One region of the Peribacillus sp. FSL H8-0477 genome, then DNA from elsewhere that is predicted to be linked to it. Evidence: riboswitches for the same ligand, from Rfam matches in the RefSeq annotation. Region 1 holds a riboswitch; the other holds the start of a gene.
What was found. A riboswitch is a leader RNA that binds a small molecule or an ion and turns the genes downstream of it on or off. The one in region 1 is predicted to bind cobalamin.
Positions count from the first base shown of each region.

Region 1 (4,895 bases):
TTTAATCATACAGTCACATTTTCACACTGCTGTCTAACCTTTCTAGCAGCTTCAACCATGTTTTTAAGTGAGGCGATAGTTTCTGGTATTCCCCTCGTTTTAAGACCGCAGTCAGGATTTACCCAGAATTGATTTTTATCTAGAACACGTATCCCTTTCTCAATCATCTTGGCCATTTCCTCAACACTTGGTACTCTCGGACTATGAATATCGTACACGCCTAAGCCAATCCCTTTTTCATAGGTTTTTTCTTCAAAGACAGAGGCAAGTTCACCGTGACTCCTTGATGTTTCAATGGATATAACATCGGCATCAAGTGAAGAAACAACATCCATAAAGCTATTAAAATCGCAATAGCACATATGGGTGTGGATTTGGGTGGTATCTTGAACAGTTGCTGTTGTAATAAGAAAAGAAGATACGGCCCAATCCAAATAATCTTGTCTATCACAGACTTTCAGGGGTAATCCTTCTCGAAGGGCAGGTTCATCAACTTGAATCATGGTTATTCCGGCGCTTTCAAGGGCGATTACTTCTTTTTGTAAGGCTAAGCCTAGTTGATAACAAACGTCCTTTTTCGGAATATCGTTACGTACAAACGACCAGTTTAGGATGGTAGCAGGGCCAGTCAGCATCCCTTTTACGGGTTTATCTGTTAGTTGTTGTGCGTAAACACTTTCGCGAACCGTCATTGGTTCTAGGAAGTCTACATCCCCTGAAATAACTGGCGGTTTCACACAGCGAGAACCGTAAGATTGAACCCAGCCATTTTTTAAAAAGACAAAGCCTCCCAATCTTTCTCCAAAATATTCAACCATATCGGTTCGCTCGAATTCCCCATGGACAAAAACATCAAGCCCAATATCTTCTTGAATCTGTATCCAATTTTTGATTTCTTCGTTTATGAAAGATTCATATTCAGAAGCATTCCATTCATTTCGTTTAAAGTGGCTTCGAGCCTTCTTGACTTTGGCTGTCTGTGGAAAACTACCGATTGTCGTAGTAGGTAGAAGAGGAAGCTTAAAAATGGCTTGTTGCTTTTGGTACCGTTCTTTAAATGGGAGGTTCCTGCTGTAGCTTCTAGACTGTGCTGCTTCGGCTTGTTCCTGAACAACGAAATTATTTCTAGTCTCAGAATTTGCTAGTTTGGCTAAAGCGGCCTGCTGAGCGTCGAACTGAAGTCGGACAGAATTGATTCCTTCATTTAATCCTTTAGTAAGAAGGGAAATTTCTTGTAATTTTTGATCGGCAAAGGACATCGCTTCTTTGATTTCTGATGTAAGCAGGGTTTCGTTATCTGTTGTAACCGGAACATGCAGCAGACTGCTGGAAGGTTGAATCCAAAGGTTATCCTTAGAGACAAAGCGGCTGATAGTTGAAAGTAGATCGACTTTAGCTGGTAAATCAGCCCGCCAAATATTTTGACCATCAATCACACCAGCTCCGAGAATTTTATCTTTTGGGAAACCGAACTGTTTGAGACTTTGCAGATTACGTCCATTGTCATAGACAAAATCGAGTCCAATTCCTTGAACAGGGAGTTTAATCAACTCTTCATACCATTCAGCTCTATCAAAGTAGGTTTGCAGCAAGATATGTAAGGATGGGGCAGCTAGTTGTAATTGTTCATAGAGATAGGTAATTGTTTTCATTTCTTCTTTAGCAAGAGAGGTGACAAGAATCGGTTCATCGATTTGTATCCACTGTACCCCTTCCTGTTCAAGCTCCTGTAAAATTTGTTTATATAAAGGCAGGAGACGCAGAATAATGGACGGTAGGTCTTTTTTATTGTAGCCCTTGGACAGCTTAATAAAAGTATAAGGACCTATTAGAACCGGTTTTCCTTCGATACCCAGCTGTTTCTTTGCTTCCCGATAGGCAGCCAGAGGTTTGTTTTCCAACAGTTTGAGCTGACTGTTTTCGATTTCTGGAACAATATAGTGATAGTTTGTATTGAACCATTTTGTCATCTCCGCTGCCACTTCATTTTGATTACCCCTGGCCATTGAATAATAAATGGAAAGAGGTACTTTACCGCCTGTATAGTCAGAGTACCTTTTAGGGACAAGACCGAACATCACAGCTGTATCCAGCATTTGATCATATAGGGTAAAGTCGTTTACGGGTATCCACTCAATGCCGTGGTCTTTTTGTTTTTGTAGATTGGCTAGGCGGATTTCGGTCATTTTTTCTTGAAAGTCACTTTCTGTTAGGCTTCCTGCCCAATATGCTTCCAGTGCTTTTTTCCATTCTCGATTTTCTCCGATTCGCGGATATCCTAGATTTGAGCTTTTCATATTGTTCTCCTCCTATACGATATAAACCGACTTTTTCTATTTTAAAAACAAAAAAGGCATTCCCAGCTCTTTTAGAAAGAGTTAGAAATACCTAAAGAAAGGTATGCAGTTATACCTGTGTCTTCTCATTATCTAACACCTCCCTATCCTTCGTAGGTTAAAAACAGTGTTGTCGAAACAGGCAGGTAACCTGACTTAAGGAAATGTTAGTTAATTTCCAATTACAGTGGCGGGACCGTGCCGGAATTTACCGGACTTCCCTTTTAATCCTTTGATATGAGTATCAGAGGAACCTGTTTCCACATTATAAAATTATTAAAAAAGTTTGAAAATTTAAGTAATGATAGCATGAAATGATTTTACTGGTCAACCCAATCTGGGTGAATGGTGCTTACGGCGCATAGATGAAAAGTAATGACTGGAATTTTTTCTTTCATATAAAGAATGAATAGGTAGTAGACATAAGATATAGGACAGAATGGGAAAAGAGGAAGGACATGATTTTTTATTTATTAATGCTTGCCATTATTCTTTGTATGATTATGAGCGTCCGTACTTTGTTTTTATCTTCCATATATAAAAAAAGGTTATCACTAGAAACCCTGGCATGGGCTACGAATTTATATACCACTATCTTAATTGGCTTTGCAATGATTTATCTATTATTTGAATTGAGAAATCATATGGTGATTCTAGATGGAGGGCATCGTGTGGCAGGTGATTTCTTTCAACAGATGGAAACATCCTTTTATTTCAGTGCGATGACCATGTTTTCTGTAGGTTATGGTGATATCAGCCCTATTGGGATAGGAAGAATGATTGCTACTGTTCAGGCATTTATTGGATATACACTTCCAGTCGCATTTGTTATTCGTACAGTCATTGATTACGAGGAAAAGAATCGAAAAGACCTCTGATAGTTGTTTTTATCTAATGGATTCGGTAATCTTTACCTAGAAGAAAGAGGAGGATGTATGATGAGTTTACAAATTGGAGAGAAAGCTCCAGAATTTACATTGCACGCTAATAATGGACAAGAAGTATCGTTAACCGATTTTAAAGGAAAAAATATTATTCTCTATTTTTATCCAAAGGATATGACACCAGGCTGCACAACGGAAGCGTGTGATTTTCGTGATCAGCATGAAAAGTTTGAAGAATTAAATGCTGTGATCTTAGGTATCAGCCCAGATCCTATTTCCCGGCATGAAAAATTCATTGAAAAGCATGGCCTGCCGTTTTTATTACTTGCAGACGAAGATCATGAAGCGGCTGAACAATATGATGTGTGGAAATTAAAAAAGAATTTTGGTAAGGAATATATGGGAATTGAACGTTCAACATTTTTAATTAATAAAGAAGGAAACCTCGTAAAGGAATGGCGTAAGGTGAAAGTCCAAGGTCATGTAGAGGAAGCTTTGGAATATTTGAGGAAAGAGCAGTAAGCGGAGGGTATTATGAGAGATACTAGGCTTGTTAACTTAGCAAAAATGTTAATTCATCATTCAGTCAAGTTAAAAACAAAAGAGAGGGTCTTAATTCGCGGCCATTATAACGCTAAGCCGCTTATGAAGGAACTCATAGATGAGGTATACCAACTGGGAGCCTATCCGTATATAGAATTACTGGATGATGAACTGGATAAGCATTTGGCACTGGGCTATGAAAAAGAACAATTAGAGACAGCAGCGAAATGGGCTATGCAAAAATACCGAGATATTGATGCCGTTATTATTGCTTATGGTGAGGAAAATGATGCTGAAATGGCAGAAGTGCCTATGGATAAGCATAGACTCCGCGGCCAGGCAATGAAGGAATCGACCTTTTTCTACGTAAATAACCGTCGTTGGGTTCTTCTTAATTATCCAACTCGTGGTCTTGCACAAAAAGCGGGAATGAGCTTTAGCCGGTTCGAAGACTATTTACTAGATGTCAGTTCGGTTGATTATCAAAAAATGAACCAAGCTATGCAGCCGCTGAAAGAACTTATGGAGCGTACGGATAAAGTTCGGCTTGTAGCTCCTGAAACAGATATCCAGTTTTCAATTAAGGGAATCCCGGCCGTGGTCTGTTCAGGAGAAAATAACGTTCCGGACGGCGAAGTATTTACGGCTCCGATTAAAAATAGTGTTAATGGAGTAATTAGGTTTAATACACCATGTCCTTATCAAGGAACCACATTTAACAATGTGTCACTCACTTTTAAAGATGGGAAACTCGTGAAAGCTTTTTCAGATCAACTCGATAAAATGAATGAAATTTTCGATACGGATTCTGGGGCACGCTATATTGGTGAATTTGCACTTGGAGTTAACCCGTTGATTACTGAACCAATGGGCGATATCCTTTTTGACGAAAAAATATGCGGCAGTCTTCACTTTACACCAGGAGAAGCATATGAAGAAGCGGACAATGGGAATCGTTCGTCTGTTCATTGGGATATGGTCTTAATTCAACGTAAAGAATATGGCGGCGGTGAGATTTATTTTGATGACGTATTAATTAGGAAAGATGGCTTATTTATCCTTCCTGAACTAAAAGGCTTAAACCCCGACCAGTTAATCTAACGGCCTATTTTTCTAGTGTTAAGGCTTTTGT
Region 1 covers NZ_JBBODE010000002.1:641,111-646,005, forward strand. Annotated here, with positions in the region: gene MHI18_RS14790 (acyl-CoA thioesterase) at 1-9, opposite strand, end outside; gene metE (5-methyltetrahydropteroyltriglutamate--homocysteine S-methyltransferase) at 6-2,297, opposite strand; cobalamin riboswitch at 2,461-2,609, opposite strand; gene MHI18_RS14800 (ion channel) at 2,795-3,214, shown strand; gene bcp (thioredoxin-dependent thiol peroxidase) at 3,275-3,742, shown strand; gene MHI18_RS14810 (aminopeptidase) at 3,755-4,864, shown strand.

Region 2 (4,895 bases), on a different contig from region 1:
CCAACTGCTACAATGATTAATGGCATGATGTATCCTCCTGATGCAAACTTAGTTGTTTAGTAGATTTCGCTGATAATCGGCAATTTTTGTATAATCGTTCTCTAATATCCTAGATAAGTTAATAAAAATCGGGAGTAATTGTCTATATTCGTTAACGGCTTCTTCTTTTGGCAGGTGTTTATACGTATTGCCGATCATCTCAGACACAACGTCAAATGTTTCAATTTTCCCCGTTGCATAAAGACCCAAAATACAAGCCCCAAGACATGAACTTTCATAGCTCTCAGGAACGACAACTTCCGATTCAAATATATCGGACATCATTTGCCGCCAAACCCTTGATCTAGCAAAGCCTCCCGTTGCTTGAATCCGTGTTACTGGTCCATCCATGCACTCAGTTAGTGCTAAGAATACGGTATATAGATTGTAGATAACGCCTTCTAGTGCGGCTCGAATCATATGTTCCTTTTTGTGCGACATCGTTAGACCAAAAAATGACCCGCGTACATCTGGGTTCCATAAAGGAGCGCGTTCACCTGCTAGGTATGGATGAAATAACAATCCATCAGCTCCAGGTCTAACTCGTTCAGCAATTCGAGTTAAGACTTCATACGGATCGATCCCTAGTCTTTTGGCTGTTTCGATTTCTGAAGAAGCAAATTCATCTCTAATCCAGCGCAGAACCATTCCTCCATTATTTACAGGACCGCCAATTACCCAATGTTTTTCGGTTAGGGCGTAGCAAAAAATCCGTCCTTTTTCATCTGTTTTTGGTTCATTAATAATGGTACGAATAGCGCCGCTTGTCCCAATCGTGACTGCAATTTCGCCTTTTCCGATTGCATTGACGCCTAAGTTAGAAAGAACGCCATCACTTGCCCCAATCACAAAAGGTGTTTGAGGATCTATTCCCATTTCTTTGGCTAGAGAAGGATTACAGCCGCTGAAAAGTTTAGTTGTTGGGACAAGATCAGATAATTGGGATCGAGTAATTCCTGCGATTTGTAACGCTTCTTCATCCCAATCCAGTGTTTTAAGATTCATCATGCCAGTGGCAGAAGCCAGCGAATGATCGACTACATATTGATCAAAAAACTTTTTAAAAATATATTCCTTAATGCCAATGTATTTTGTTGCTTTGGAGGCGATCTCAGGGAGTTCATTTACCAACCAAGCGATTTTGGACAATGGTGACATCGGATGAATAGGTGTTCCAGTCCGTTTATAAATCTCATGCCCATTCAACTGATTTTTGATTTTACGAGACCATGCTTCGCTTCGGTTATCTGCCCAAGTAATACAGGGTGTGAGTGGTTGGTCCTGTTCATCCATTGCTATGACGCTATGCATAGCACTACTGAATGAAATAAAGGATAACGTCTTATTAGAGTGAAGCTTCATAATCGTTGAAAGGGCTTGCAAAACAGCTTGGAAAATTTCTTCTGGGTTTTGTTCAGCTGTGGAACTATCCGGCGTGTGAAGGGGGTAACCGATATTTGCTTGCTGGATTACTTCGCCTTTTTCACTAAATAAGACAGCTTTCGTACTCGTTGTACCAATATCTATACCTACCATATAATCAGTCATTATCGAGCCCAACTCCTTTAGCTAGCATTTGCTGTGACATCCATAAATCGTCTACTTTTCCTTGAACATCATCAAAATTCTTATGTAAAGACTTAATCATGAGTGAGCGATCTTTTGCTTTAATAGCCTCAATATAAAGAGCATGATTTTCCATTATTCGTGTGAAGTCATTGTATGTTTCCTGGAAACGACCCCGCATTGACAAGAGAATAAAACTTTCCATGACGGGTTTTAAATTGTTCCAAATCATTAAGATATGGGAGTGGTTGACTGATCGGATAATGGTTTCATGGAATAATAGATCCTGATATGAAAACTCGTCCGCATCACGATATTTTATAGCAACGTGCATCATTTCAAGAATTTTACTTAGTTCTTTGGTTAAATCATCGGTGTCTATTCTGACAAGTCGTTCAAATACAAACGATTCGATAAGGAGACGTACATCGTAAATTTCATTAATATCTTTTTCTGTTAAACCTATAACGACAGCACCCATTCTTTCTAGACGAATGATGTTTTCAGATGCTAGTTTTTTTAGTGCATCTCGGACAGGGGAACGACTCGCAGCAAAATCTGCTGCCAATTTATTTTCCGATAGTATGGCACCGCTTTCAATTAATCCGGCGATAATACGCATTCTTAGCTCGCATGTTATCCGCTCACCCACTGATGCCTTTAACAGCCATTTTTCTGGGTATAGAAAATTAGTAGATTCAGACATGATGTCACCTTCTTTGCTATTCATTCAAGTACACTTGTATACAAGTATTATAATCAAGCTATTTTAGAATGCAAGCGTTTTATTTATCTATTCAGAACATGTATAAGGTAAAATTAGATAGGATTCGTATTTAAGTCTGTTAAGACAGTTTTTAACAAGAAATTTACTATTCAGTAAAGGAAATCCGTTCGAAATACAGGTTATAGTGTATAATCGACATACATAAAAAAATCATATAAGTTAAGAAATAGGTGTCTTTTTTATAAAGACTTAAAAGGGAAGTTGGTGTCATTCCAACGCGGTCCCGCCACTGTAAATGGGGTAAACGGCATAGCCACTGTAGTTCCTATGGGAAGGCGTCGTGTGCAATACCCATGAGCCAGGAGACCTGCCTGTTTTCGTGCACTTTTTATACCTGCGAGGATAGGTTGGTGTGTGGCTTTTTTCTATTTGTCATAATCGGCCATACAACAATCTCCAATTCATATTGGGGATTTTTTATTTGTGCAGCAAAGACTGGGAGGATTTAAAAAATGAGAAAATTAGGCATGAAGCTATTTGCAGGTATTTTGGTCATCGGGATCTTGACAGGCTGCGGCAGTGAAGTAGAGGAGAAGCAGCAACAGTCCACTTCAGAGATGGATAGAGGTGAAACAGCGGTATTTCCTGTGACATTGAAGGATGCAACGGGTGAACAGGTTACTATTGAACAAGAACCACAAAAAATCGTTTCACTTATTCCAAGCAATACTGAGATAGCCTTTGCTATGGATCTAGGTGAAAAAATTGTCGGTGTCTCAGATTATGATAATTATCCAAAAGAAACCGCTGATATTGAGAAAATAGGAGACCTTGAATTTAATATAGAAAAAATTATTTCCCTGAGTCCTGATCTAGTGTTAGCCCACGGGTCCACATTGAATAGTGCGAAGGAAGGTCTGCAACAACTGAAGGATTCAGGTATTTCAGTAGTAGTCATCAATGATGCAGCAAACTTCGAGGATGTCTATACATCTATTGAGATGCTTGGTAAGGCAACAGGAGCCGATCATAAAGCAAACGTTCTTATTGATGAAATGAAGACAAAGTTACGTACTATCGAAGAAAAAGCTGCAGAGATTAAACCGCATGAACAAAAGAAAGTTTTAGTGGAGGTTTCCGGATCTCCAGAGATATATGTGACGGGAAAAAACACCTTCATGGATGAAATGCTGAAGCTGATCAACGCGAAAAATGCCGCAGCCGATCAAGAGGGCTGGGCTAAGATGGAAGAGGAATCGATGATTGAAGAGGATCCGGATGTCATTATTACGACGTATGGCCGTTATGTAGATGATGTAACAAGCGATATTTTAAATCGTAATGGTTGGGAAGCAGTCACTGCTATTAAAGAAAAACAGGTGGTTGACGTGGATGAAGATCTTGTTACTCGTTCAGGTCCAAGGCTGGCAGAGGGAGTAGATGAACTTGCCAAAGCGGTCTATCCAGACGTATTTAAATAAAAAAGTAATCTACGTGCTGGCAATCGCCTTTTTGACAGCGTCGTTCCTTGCAGGAGTTTCAATCGGTGCGGTTTCTGTGCCAATCATGGATTTGCTGAAAATACTTGCTAAAGAAATTCTGAACTTCCCTATTGAACAGACGAATGAAATGTATACCAATATTGTTATGAATATTCGTTTACCGCGGGTTATTTTAGCTGGACTTGTCGGGGCCTCATTGGCTGTTTCAGGGGCTGCTTTTCAGGGGCTTTTGCGAAACCCATTAGCCGACCCATATACACTCGGTGTTTCATCAGGAGCATCGTTAGGCGCGGTGATTGTGTTGTTTTTCTCCTTCTCTTTGCCGATAATCGGTCCGTTTACACTTCCGGTATTTAGTGTGTCGTTTTCATTTGCGACCATTTTTGCCGTTCTGTTTTTTGCCCGGAAAATTGACAGGTCAATGAAAGTTGAATCGATTATCTTAACCGGTATTATTTTCAGCTCATTTCTAGGGGCATTTATCTCGTTGATGATTGCGTTAACGGGTAATGAACTGCGGCAGATTATTGGGTGGCTGCTGGGCAGTGTGTCGATGCGAGGCTGGAGTTATATCACGATTATCCTGCCTTTCTTCCTAGTTGGTGTACTAGTCTTGATGCTGAATGCAAAGGAATTGAATGCTCTATCCTTTGGGGAAGACAGGGCACAGCATCTGGGAGTAAATGTGAAACGCCGCAAGCTGACGATTCTAACTGCCGGAGCATTGCTGACTGGAGCAGCTGTAGCGGTTTCAGGAACGATTGGTTTTGTTGGTCTGGTCGTGCCGCATTTTATCCGGCAGTTATGCGGTCCCGATCATAAACATTTATTGCCGCTTTCTCTACTCTCAGGAGGGGGATTTTTAATTTTCGCTGACCTTGTATCAAGGACCATTATCGCACCAACTGAATTACCGATTGGCGTCATTACTGCTTTGATTGGTGCTCCTGTTTTTGCAGCGATATTAATGAAAAACAGAACAGGAAGAAGGAGATAACATGCTTAAGGTAAAAGAGCTGACCGGAGGCTACGCTGAAGAACCTGTCATTCACTCCCTATCC
Region 2 covers NZ_JBBODE010000001.1:2,167,006-2,171,900, reverse strand. Annotated here, with positions in the region: gene MHI18_RS10905 (GntP family permease) at 1-26, opposite strand, end outside; gene gntK (gluconokinase) at 49-1,587, opposite strand; gene MHI18_RS10895 (GntR family transcriptional regulator) at 1,580-2,311, opposite strand; cobalamin riboswitch at 2,544-2,721, shown strand; gene MHI18_RS10890 (ABC transporter substrate-binding protein) at 2,845-3,813, shown strand; gene MHI18_RS10885 (FecCD family ABC transporter permease) at 3,779-4,831, shown strand; gene MHI18_RS10880 (adenosylcobinamide amidohydrolase) at 4,833-4,895, shown strand, end outside.
Region 2: linked by a shared signal. The riboswitch ahead of MHI18_RS10890 (ABC transporter substrate-binding protein) and the one ahead of metE (5-methyltetrahydropteroyltriglutamate--homocysteine S-methyltransferase) in region 1 are both predicted to bind cobalamin.